3 regions of the Pleomorphomonas sp. T1.2MG-36 genome follow, and region 2 is predicted to be linked to each of the others. Evidence: riboswitches for the same ligand, from Rfam matches in the RefSeq annotation. Region 2 holds a riboswitch; each other region holds the start of a gene.
What was found. A riboswitch is a leader RNA that binds a small molecule or an ion and turns the genes downstream of it on or off. The one in region 2 is predicted to bind thiamine pyrophosphate.
Positions count from the first base shown of each region.

Region 1: another riboswitch for thiamine pyrophosphate. It lies ahead of QQZ18_RS01760 (NIPSNAP family protein); the one in region 2 lies ahead of QQZ18_RS22830 (ABC transporter permease).
Region 3: another riboswitch for thiamine pyrophosphate. It lies ahead of thiM (hydroxyethylthiazole kinase); the one in region 2 lies ahead of QQZ18_RS22830 (ABC transporter permease).

Region 1 is NZ_CATNLY010000001.1:363,582-366,852, reverse strand. It holds gene QQZ18_RS01765 (TRAP transporter large permease) at 1-1,457, opposite strand, end outside; gene QQZ18_RS01760 (NIPSNAP family protein) at 1,454-1,786, opposite strand; TPP riboswitch at 1,835-1,937, opposite strand; gene QQZ18_RS01755 (aminotransferase) at 2,093-3,259, shown strand; gene QQZ18_RS01750 (asparaginase) at 3,265-3,271, shown strand, end outside.
Region 2 is NZ_CATNLY010000053.1:28,572-31,842, reverse strand. It holds gene QQZ18_RS22835 (ABC transporter substrate-binding protein) at 17-952, opposite strand; gene QQZ18_RS22830 (ABC transporter permease) at 971-1,744, opposite strand; TPP riboswitch at 1,836-1,950, opposite strand; tRNA gene QQZ18_RS22825 (tRNA-Glu) at 2,207-2,282, shown strand; gene QQZ18_RS22820 (BLUF domain-containing protein) at 2,417-2,986, opposite strand.
Region 3 is NZ_CATNLY010000012.1:718,926-722,196, reverse strand. It holds gene QQZ18_RS10270 (monovalent cation:proton antiporter-2 (CPA2) family protein) at 1-1,190, shown strand, start outside; gene thiM (hydroxyethylthiazole kinase) at 1,193-1,999, opposite strand; TPP riboswitch at 2,059-2,162, opposite strand; gene QQZ18_RS10260 (phosphotransferase family protein) at 2,248-2,991, opposite strand; gene QQZ18_RS10255 (amidase family protein) at 3,078-3,271, opposite strand, start outside.

The DNA of each region.
Region 1 (3,271 bases), on a different contig from region 2:
AAACTCGTCACCCAACCGGCCAGGGCCTGAGGCAAGCCATCGATGGCCAGCAGGAACACCAGAGGCGCCGACGAGGCGACGAGGAGACCGATCGCCGCCGTCTCGCGTCCCGCTTGCAGGAAGGCCCGGAACGTGGCTTTGCCGCCATTCGGCCCGCTCAAGGCTGCGACCAGCGCATAGGCGCAGGCGACGGCGGCAGCCTCGGTGGGCGTGGCGATCCCGAGGCGGATGCCGAAGAAGACGACCAGTGCCAATCCGAACACGGGAACGGCCGCGAGGAAAGCGGCGACACGTTCATGCCGGTCGGCGGCGGGGCGGGGCGAGGTATCGGCCGAGACGTGCAGCATCGCCGCCATGGCCGCAGCCAGGATCAGCCCGGCCACCAGACCGCCTTCGAACAGCGCCCCGACCGACAGGTTGGTGGCCGAGGCAAGCAGCAGGAAGGCGATCGATGGCGGGATGATGTTGGGCAAGACGGCCGTGGCGGCGACAATTGCCGCCGCTTTCTCGGGCTTGACGCCATCGGCGACGAGAGCCGGCGCCAGGACTTTGGCGCCGAAGGCGGCGTCGGCGATCGACGAGCCGGAGACGCCCGAGAACATCAGATTGGTGACGAGCGTTGCCTGGGCCATGCCGCCGCGCCGGTGTCCGACCAGCGTCGATGCGAACCGGACGAGGCGGTGGGCCAAGCCTCCGACGCTCATCAGCATGCCGGCGAGGAGGAAGAAGGGGATGGCGAGCAACAGGAACTTGCCCAAGCCCGACACGGTCTGCTGCACGATAGCCGCCTCGGGCAGACGGGCGCCGAAGGGCACGGCGAAGGCGAGTCCGACGATCAGCGAGTGTACGAAGGGCGCGCCGACGAGGAGAGCGGCACAGGCGGCGGCGCAAGCGACGAGGCTGGGCAGGGCGACCGGTATGAACGGGGGCAGGTGCGGTAGGGCTGCGAGGCTCGTTCCACCGGCGACAACGGCAAGGATGAACAACCATGTCCGCCCCTGGGATAGGGAGCCGAGAATCAGGTGTGCCGCTGCCAGTGCGCCGCCGATCGCCACCGGCCAGAATCGCCAGCTCTCGGCTATGCCTAGCGTGGGGGAGGTGCCGCCGATCAGCACTGCCACCTTGCCGGCACCGTGCATCAGGACGAGGCTCGCGGCGAGCGTGACGGCGTCGGAGGCGCCATCGGCCAAATTCCGTCCCGTGGGACCGAGGTGGCGCGTCACCACATCGATGCGCATGGCGAGCGATCCGCTGGCACAGAGTGGCAGCCCGAGAAAGACCAGCGCCGTGTGCAGGAGAATGCCGAGATCCTCCGTGGCGACAAAGCCGGTCGAGAAGACGTAGCGCAGCAGCGTGGCGCCGAACACCAGCACCAGCAGGACCGCAAGAATGACTGAAAGCAGACCTGCGAGCAGGCGGTCGATCGCCTGGTGAAGTTGCGCGGCGATGGTCGTCATGGTCGCAGTCCGGCGCCGCCAAGCGGCGAAAACCACGTCGGTTTGAGAATGCGGCTCTTCATCGTCTGCACGTAGGGGGCCGCCTTGGCGCGGAAGGCCTGCCAGGCGGGGTCGGCCTCCATGGCGGCGCGGCGGCGCTCGCGATCGGCGAGGTCGTCGTACTGCCAGATGTGGACGACGTCGTTGACCGTGCCGATGTCCTGGGTGAACCAGCCGATCAGCTTGCCGAGGTGGCCGGTCTGGATCGCCATGCCCTCGCGGACATAGAGGTCGAGATAGGTGCCGACATGCGCCGGCGCGATGGTGTAGGTGCGTTCGTCGAGAATCATGGTCGTTCGGCCGTCGTTGGAATTGCGGGCGGCGGAACGCGTCAGGCGACTGTCTGCATGGCTCTATCCCTCCGCCGGCATGACCCGGATCAGGTTCGTCGGGTTGGAGAAACTCCTCTCAGCCCCGAATGGGGCACCCCGTGAGATGTGACGAGCTTAGCTGGATGATCCCCATCGCGCCAGAGGCGATGGCCTCGATCCGTGACATCGAGCTATGCGCGCGGGGAGGACGTCGCGGCCGCAAACGGCTTGTGGGGGCGCTGGCGGTCCACTAGGGTCGGCGGGTTTTGCAACGATCGATCGACAATGAAACCGACCAATCCCATCTTCACCGGCCTTCCCACCACCATCTTCGAAGTCATGTCCGGCCTTGCCCGTGACACAGGCGCCATCAATCTCGGCCAGGGCTTTCCCGACGTCGACGGTCCGGAGGAGGTGCGCCGCGTCGCCGCCGAGGCTTTCCTTGCCGGTCCCAACCAATACCCGCCGATGATGGGACTGCCGGCGCTGCGACAGGCGGTCGCGGCGATCAACCGACGCTTCTACGGTCTCGATGTCGATTGGCAGACAGAGGTGATGGTGACGTCCGGCGCCACCGAGGCGCTCGCCGATGCGATTCTCGGTCTCGTCCGTCCCGGCGACGAGGTGGTGCTGATCGAGCCGCTCTACGACAGCTATCTGCCCATCGTCCGGCAGGCCGGCGGCATCGCCAAGACGGTTCGCATCGCTCCGCCCAACTGGGAGGTCGACCCGCAAGCACTTGCGGCCGCCTTCTCGGACCGCACCAAGGCGATCCTGATCAACACGCCGATGAATCCGGCGGGCAAGGTGTTCTCGCGTGAGGAGCTGGACCTGATTGCCGGCCTCTGCCTGAAGCACGACGCGGTGGTGATCTCGGACGAGGTCTATGAACACCTCGTATTCGATGGCAAACGGCACATCTCGCCGATGCAGATTCCCGGCATGCGCGATCGCGTCGTCCGCATCGGGTCGGCCGGCAAGACCTTTTCGCTGACCGGTTGGAAGGTGGGCTACGTCACCGCCTCGCCGGCGCTGATGGAGCCGATCGCCAAGGCGCACCAGTTCGTCACCTTTACGACGCCTCCCGCTCTCCAGACGGCCGTGGCGCACGGGCTGTCATTTGGGGACGACTATTTCGATGGCTTCGCCGCCGGCTTGCAAGCCAAGCGCGACCGTCTCTCGAAGGGGCTTGCGACGCTCGGGTTTTCCGTGCTGGCTTCGGCCGGCACGTATTTCGTGGTGACCGACACCGGACCGCTCGGCATTGACGACGACGCCGAAGCCTGCCTCAGAATGACGCGAGAGGCCGGCGTCGCCGCCGTGCCGGTTTCCGCCTTCTATGCTTCGGAACCGCCAAAGCGGTTCATACGCTTCTGCTTTTCCAAGCGCGACGAGGTGCTCGACGAGGCCATTGCCCGTCTCTCCGCCTGGATCGACAAACAGGGACGATGAGTTCGATGGAAA
Region 2 (3,271 bases):
TTCGGCGCGCAGACGGTCAGCGCAGTTCCACCGCGTAGTCCTCGACCGGCTTCACCGTCTTGATCAGACCGGCGTCCTTCATGAACTGCGAAAAGCGGGCATAGCGGCCGGCGTCGAGCGCGGCGGGGCGCTTGGCAAAGCGCGGCAGCGTGTCGGCCCAGGCGCGGCGGTTGAGCTCGTCATCGAGGTCGGGGTAGGCCTTGATGAACATCGCCCAGGCGTCGTCCGGGTGGTTGGTGAGGTAGATGGTCGCCTCCTCGACGGCGGCGAGGAACTCCGGCAGCCGCTTGTCGCCGACGAGATCCTTGCGCGTCACGTAGATCAGCTCGTCGTAAGCCGGCATGCCGTTCTCTTCCGGATAGAAGGCGAGGCCCTCGTGCCCTTCGATCTTCATCTGGTTGAGCTCGAAGTTGCGATAACCGCCGACCACTGCGTCGACCTGGCCGGCGAGCAGCGATGCCGACAGCGCGAAGTTGACATTGATCAGCTCGACGTCGCCGACGCCGAGACCGGCGGTCTTCAGGAACTGGCCGAGCATGGCATCCTCGAAGCCGGACACCGAATAGCCGATCTTGCGGCCCTTGAGATCGGCCAGCGACTTCACCGGGCCGTCCTTCAGGACGATCAGCGTGTTGAGCGGCGTCTCGATCAGCGTGCCGAAGCGCACCAGCGGCAGGCCGGCATCGACGTCGAGGTCGAGGCTCGGTTGGTAGTGCAGCGCCACGTCGGCCTGACCGGCGGCGACGAGGCGCGGCGGTGACGACGGGTCGGCCGGCGCGACGAGGTCGACATCGAGGCCGTGGGCGGAGAACATGCCCTTTTCCTTGGCGATCACCAACGGCGCATGATCGGGATTGACGAACCATTCGAGCATCACCGACAGCTTTTCGGCGGCCGACGCCGGGGTGGCGGCGAACATCAGGGCGGCGGCGAGGGCGGGAAGAAGGCGCATGACGGGTCCTTTCGAAGGTCAGTCTTTTTCGATCCAGGGGATGAGGCGAAGCGTCAGCCGGTCGACGGCGATCTTCAGAAGCAGCGTGGCGGCGGCGAGCACGCCGAGGGCGGCGAACAGGAGCGGCGTCTGCATGCGGGCATTGGCCTGCACCATCAGCAGGCCGAGGCCGCGCGAGGCGCCAACCCATTCGCCGATCACCGCGCCGATCGGCGCGTAGACGGCGGCGACGCGGATGCCGGTGACCAGCGCCGGCAGGGCGGCCGGCACGCGGATCAGCCGCAGCGTGCGGAAGGCGCCGGCGCCGTTGAGGCGGGCGAGGTCAAGGAAGTGCGGCGGCGTGCGGCGAAGGCCATCGGCGAAGGACGAGGCGACGGGGAAGAAGATCACCAACGTCGTCATCACCACCTTGGAGGCGAGGCCGAAGCCGAACCACAGCACCAGGAGTGGCGCCAGCGCGAACACCGGCAACGCCTGGCTGACGACCAGGAGCGGCGACAGCAGCCGGTTGGCGAGCGGTGAAGCGGAAACGGCGAGCCCGGCCAGAAGGCCGAAGGCGATGCCGGCGGCAAGGCCGAGCAGGGTTTCGATCAGCGTGATGCCGGCTTCCGTCAGAAGGCGCGAGCCATAGGCGCCATAGGCGGCGACCACGTCGCCCGGCGAGGGCAGGAGGAAGGCGGGGAGGGCGAGGCCCGTCGCCGCCACCTGCCACAAGACCAGCACGGCGCCGAACGACACCAGCGCCTGGATGGCGACGCCGCGACCGGCGGCAAGCATCGTCTTCGGCTGCATCTTCATCCCCATCGCACACCGCGCCCGGACGGGCGAATAGGCCAGCGGCGTTGGGGGAGACATGGCTGGATGTGCCGCGTGCGACGCGGCTTAGGCCATGAGGTTCCGTCCCTTCGCCGGTATGACCCGGATCAGGTTCGAAGGGTTCGATCCGCCTTGCGGATCATCTCAGCCCTCCCGGATGGAGGACACCCCTCGGAACGGCGACAGTTATGACCGCCCGGGACGCCGATGTCCAGAGCGTAGGGACGGACGGGTCGCGACGGCGGGATCGGAGAGGGGTCCCCGCGGGGTAGGAGACGGACAGGCGACATGGCCCCACCCGGGTGCGAGGGCGGCTTTCCGCCAATGGCGCGCGGCTGCCCCCAGGGCTCCGTAAAAGCCGAGCCGGAAAATGAAATTCCCCCTTGCGCTCTCCAAGGGGCTTCGCTATATCCGCCCCACGCTTTCAGAGCGTACCGCGCTCCCATCGTCTAGCGGTCCAGGACGTCGCCCTCTCACGGCGAAAACACCGGTTCGATTCCGGTTGGGAGTGCCAAAAAAACAATAGCTCAGCTCATTGCAGTCCGTTCGGCCATGATGACCGTCACGGGTGGCCGATGTCATTGTACGGCGCGTTGGTTGATGAGCCCAAGGTGATACACCTTATTTGCATATCGCTTTGTGGCGCCTTCACGCGTTCCCAGCTGGCTTGTTAGAAAGCGGCCTATTGGTCCCGATCTTGATGGTCTCAATCCCGGAGTCCTGCCTGGGAGAAGATGGCCGTTGCTGTGGTGCCTGCGGAATAGACATTCGCTGTTCAGCAAGGCCAGTGCGCTGTACGTATAGTGTGTCGAGAGCGCAGAAGTCTCTGATGAAGTCGAGAACCCCAACTGCGGACATGTTTGCCGGGTTGATATCTACCGTTGGGCAGTATTTTAGGTAAAGCCGCTCGGCATCGATCGTCCGTCCTGCGTACCCGACAGCCCAGCCTTCGAAAATACGTTTATCAATTGCGCTCAATGCAATAACTGTTATCTCTTCAAACCGTTTATCTTCAAAAAGCGAGTGTATCCTTTTCGAGACCTGATCTCGAGCGCCCTCTACAGCCTCCATCATGTATTTTTCGTTGAAGACGAGGCCACCGGTCAGTCCGGAGGCAGGGCTGTAGTCACTTGCAGCCGCTAGAATGCTTTTGATCGCTCCGGCGGACTCGCCGACTTTCATATTGGTACGGCCGTACAATACGAGGCGAGATAGCATGCTATAAAGCTCCAGTATATTTCTCTGGTCGCTTTAAAATTTAGATGGTGTTTGGCGTCACAATAATTAACGAAACGATCGTGTTGCTGAATCGAGAGGACTGTCTCCTTTTTTTGGTAAACGGTGCTTAAGTTGCCTGTGAAAACTGCTGATGGGTGCCTCAGGATGGAAATAATGTAGTGCTGCTACACTTACGGCTGATTGCCGAAGCTTGGTCGATTTCCACGGAGCCCGCAGGCGATTGGACAACCGTGAGCACAGAGCGGGCTGCCTCCCGAGGAATGA
Region 3 (3,271 bases), on a different contig from region 2:
TGCTGCTCGCCGGCCGGTTCCTGATCGATCCCTTCTTCGGCCTGCTTGCCCGCGCCCGCGCTCGCGAGGTGCTGACGGCCGGCGCACTGCTGGTCGTCCTCGGCGCGGCGCTGCTGATGGAGGCGGTGGGGCTCTCGATGGCGATGGGCACATTTCTCGCCGGCGTCATGCTGTCGGGGTCGAGCTATAGGCATCAGGTGGAAGCCGACGTGGAGCCGTTCAAAGGCCTCCTGATGGGGCTGTTCTTTCTGGCCGTCGGCATGTCGCTCGATATCCGGGTCGTGGTCGAACGCTGGCCGCTGCTGATCGGCCTGCTCTTCGCCTTCGCGCTGGTGAAGGCGGTCGGCATCTATGCCGTGGCGCGTCTCTTCGGCTCCGGCCATCGGCCGGCCTTCGGGCGCGCCTTGATGTTTGCCCAAGGCGGCGAGTTCGCCTTCGTCCTGTACACGGCGGCGGCGGGCGGTGGCGTCATTCCCACCGGCGACGCGGCGCTGTTCTCGACGGTGATCATCCTCTCCATGGCCTTGACGCCGTTGGTGCTCGTCGTCGCTGGCCACTTCCGTCGGGAGGAGGAAAAGTCGCTCGATGGTGTCGAGGAGGCGCGCGACCTGCGCGGCCGCGTTCTCCTGATCGGCTTCGGCCGCTTCGGCCAGATCGCCGCACAGTTGCTGCTGTCGCGCGGCGTCGACGTCTCGATGATCGAGAACGATCCCGACCGCATTCGCGAGGCGGGACGGTTCGGCTTCCGCATTTTCTACGGCGACGGTACCCGGCTGGATACGCTCCAACATTCCGGCGCCGCCGAGGCCGAGGTCATCATGGTCTGCGTCGACGATCGCAAGGCAGCCAACCGCATCGTCGAGCTCGTCAAGGCGCACTTCCCCTTGGCGCGCCTGCTCGTGCGCTCCTACGACCGCGTCCACTCGATCGAGCTCATCCGTGCCGGCGTAGACATCGAGGTGCGCGAGACCTTCGACGCGGCCCTGCACATGGGGGCCGAGGGCCTGAAGGCGCTCGGCTGCAGCGAGGAACGCACGACCGAAGCGCTTACCACCATCCGCCGTCTCGATGCCGAGCGTCTGGTGGCGCAGGTGCAAGGTGGCGTCATGGCCGGCCGCGAGAATCTGACCACGCGGCCGGTTCCCGAACCTCTGACGCCGCCCAGGAAACTGGCGGCAGACGAGGCCTGACGTCAGGCGACGCGTATCGCCGCGTTGACTTCGAGCCCCGCGAGATCGAGCGCGTAGAGCGCGTCGCACAGTTCCTGCGGCAGGAAGCCCGGTCCCTTGACGCGCTTGCCGGCGATGGCGCCAGCCGCCGCGTAGACGGCAAGCGCCGCCACCGTGCCCTCGAACGCCGGAGCGATGGCGACGAAGGCTCCGACGAGACCGGTCAGCGAGCAGCCGAGGGCGGTGGACAGCGGCATCAGCTCGTGGCCGCCCTCGATGGCAACGGTTCGCGCGCCATCGGTGACATAGTCGATCTCGCCGGTGACGGCGACCACCGCGCCGCTGGAGCGGGCGAGTGCGACGGCACTGTCGAGAGCGGCATTGGAGCTCGCCGAGCTGTCGACCCCTTTCGAGGCGAGGCCGGCAACGCCCGAAAGCGCCATGATCTCCGAGGCATTGCCGCGGATCACCGTCGGCCCCATCGCGACGAGATCGGCGGCGGCGGTGTTGCGAAGACGCGTCGCGCCGACGGCGACGGGATCGAACACGACGGGTTTGCCGGCGGCCTTGTACACGGCCGCCGCCAGCTTCATGCCGGCGATCCAGTCGGACGAAAGCGTGCCGATGTTCAGCGTCAGCGCGCGAGCGATGCGGCCGAAGTCCTCCACCTCGTCCATGGAATGCACCATGGCCGGCGAAGCGCCGGCGGCAAGCAGTACGTTGGCAGCGATGTTCATCGCCACGAAGTTGGTGATGTTGTGCACGAGCGGCCGTTCGGCGCGCACCTTCTCATGAAGGGTGTGAACGTCGGCAAGCGTCAGGGTGGTCATCGCGTGCTCCTTGCGCGAAGATCGCCCGCGGACAAGAAGACGTGTGGCTGCCGGACAGGCCGTGCCGCTCGCTCAATCCCTCCGCCGGCATGATCCGGATCAGGTTCGTGGGGTTGGATCGCTCCTCTCAGTCCGGCCAAGCCGGACACCCCCTTGAGACAGTGGGAGCATAGGCGGGGCGGGAAAGCGGCGCAAGTGGCGGAGGTGGAGCGCGGCCAATCATGGCGGGTCCCCATCCCCGCCCACCATCAAGCTTTGCGGGGTGCGCCAGCGAGCCGCAACAAATCGTCGGTTTGGGCCGGAATCCGCTCCGCCAGACGAGCGGCGGCAACCGGCGCCAGCCAGGCCATGATGTCGGCGGCCGTCGTTTCGCCCAGTCTGGCATAGGCGTCAACGTACTCGGCCGCTGCCATCGGGTCGGCATGGTGGATCAGAACATAGCTTCTGCAGACATCGGCGGCCGGCGTGCCGCTGCACGCATCCAGCCAGTCTAGGACCATGATGTCGTCGGCGGAGCCTTGAATGTTCCAGGGGTGAAAGTCGCCATGACATAGGCAGTCGCCATCCGGCAGTGCGTCGAGTTGGCGAAGGAGGCGGTCCTGCGAGCTACGATCAAGCTCTTCGGCACGCTGGATATTGGCCGATAGCCGCGCTTTCAGGGATGGCAAACCGCTTCCTGGCTGACGGTGCACGAGAAGGTGCAGCCGTGCCAGCTCTTCGATATGGAGTCTCCGGTCGCCCGACATCATCCGATCCGCGAAGCTCGGTCCACGCGCACGGTCCATCACCAGACCCCAGCGGCCGCCATACTCACCGACGGCGTGGATCCTGGGCGTTGGCAGGGCGAGCTGTTCGAGGATGGACAGATTGGACGCTTCCCGGAATGCGGCGGCTTTCTGGGACTCGCTCCGATAGAGCTTGAGCGCGAAGTCTCCGTACTCGAACACCTCGGCTTCCTTGCCTGAGCCGAGCCGGCGAGCAATCTCGCACATTCGGAAATCCTGTCGATAGCCGTCGAACTCCCCCCATCCTACAGGGAAAAGAGGGAGTGACCGGCGCTTTTCCCTGACCGGCTTTTCTAGCCTGCGACGCCAAGGAGTTGGCGCACCGACGCCAGCAGGAACTCGTCCTGATAGTGCCCGGCGGCGAAGGACAGTCCGACCGGGCAGTCGTTGACCGTCAGCAGCGGGGCGGAGATCTCCGGCAGACGACCAACGCCGGCGAATGCCGTGATGGTCATGGTGCGATCGTAGAAATCCAGCACCCTGTCGA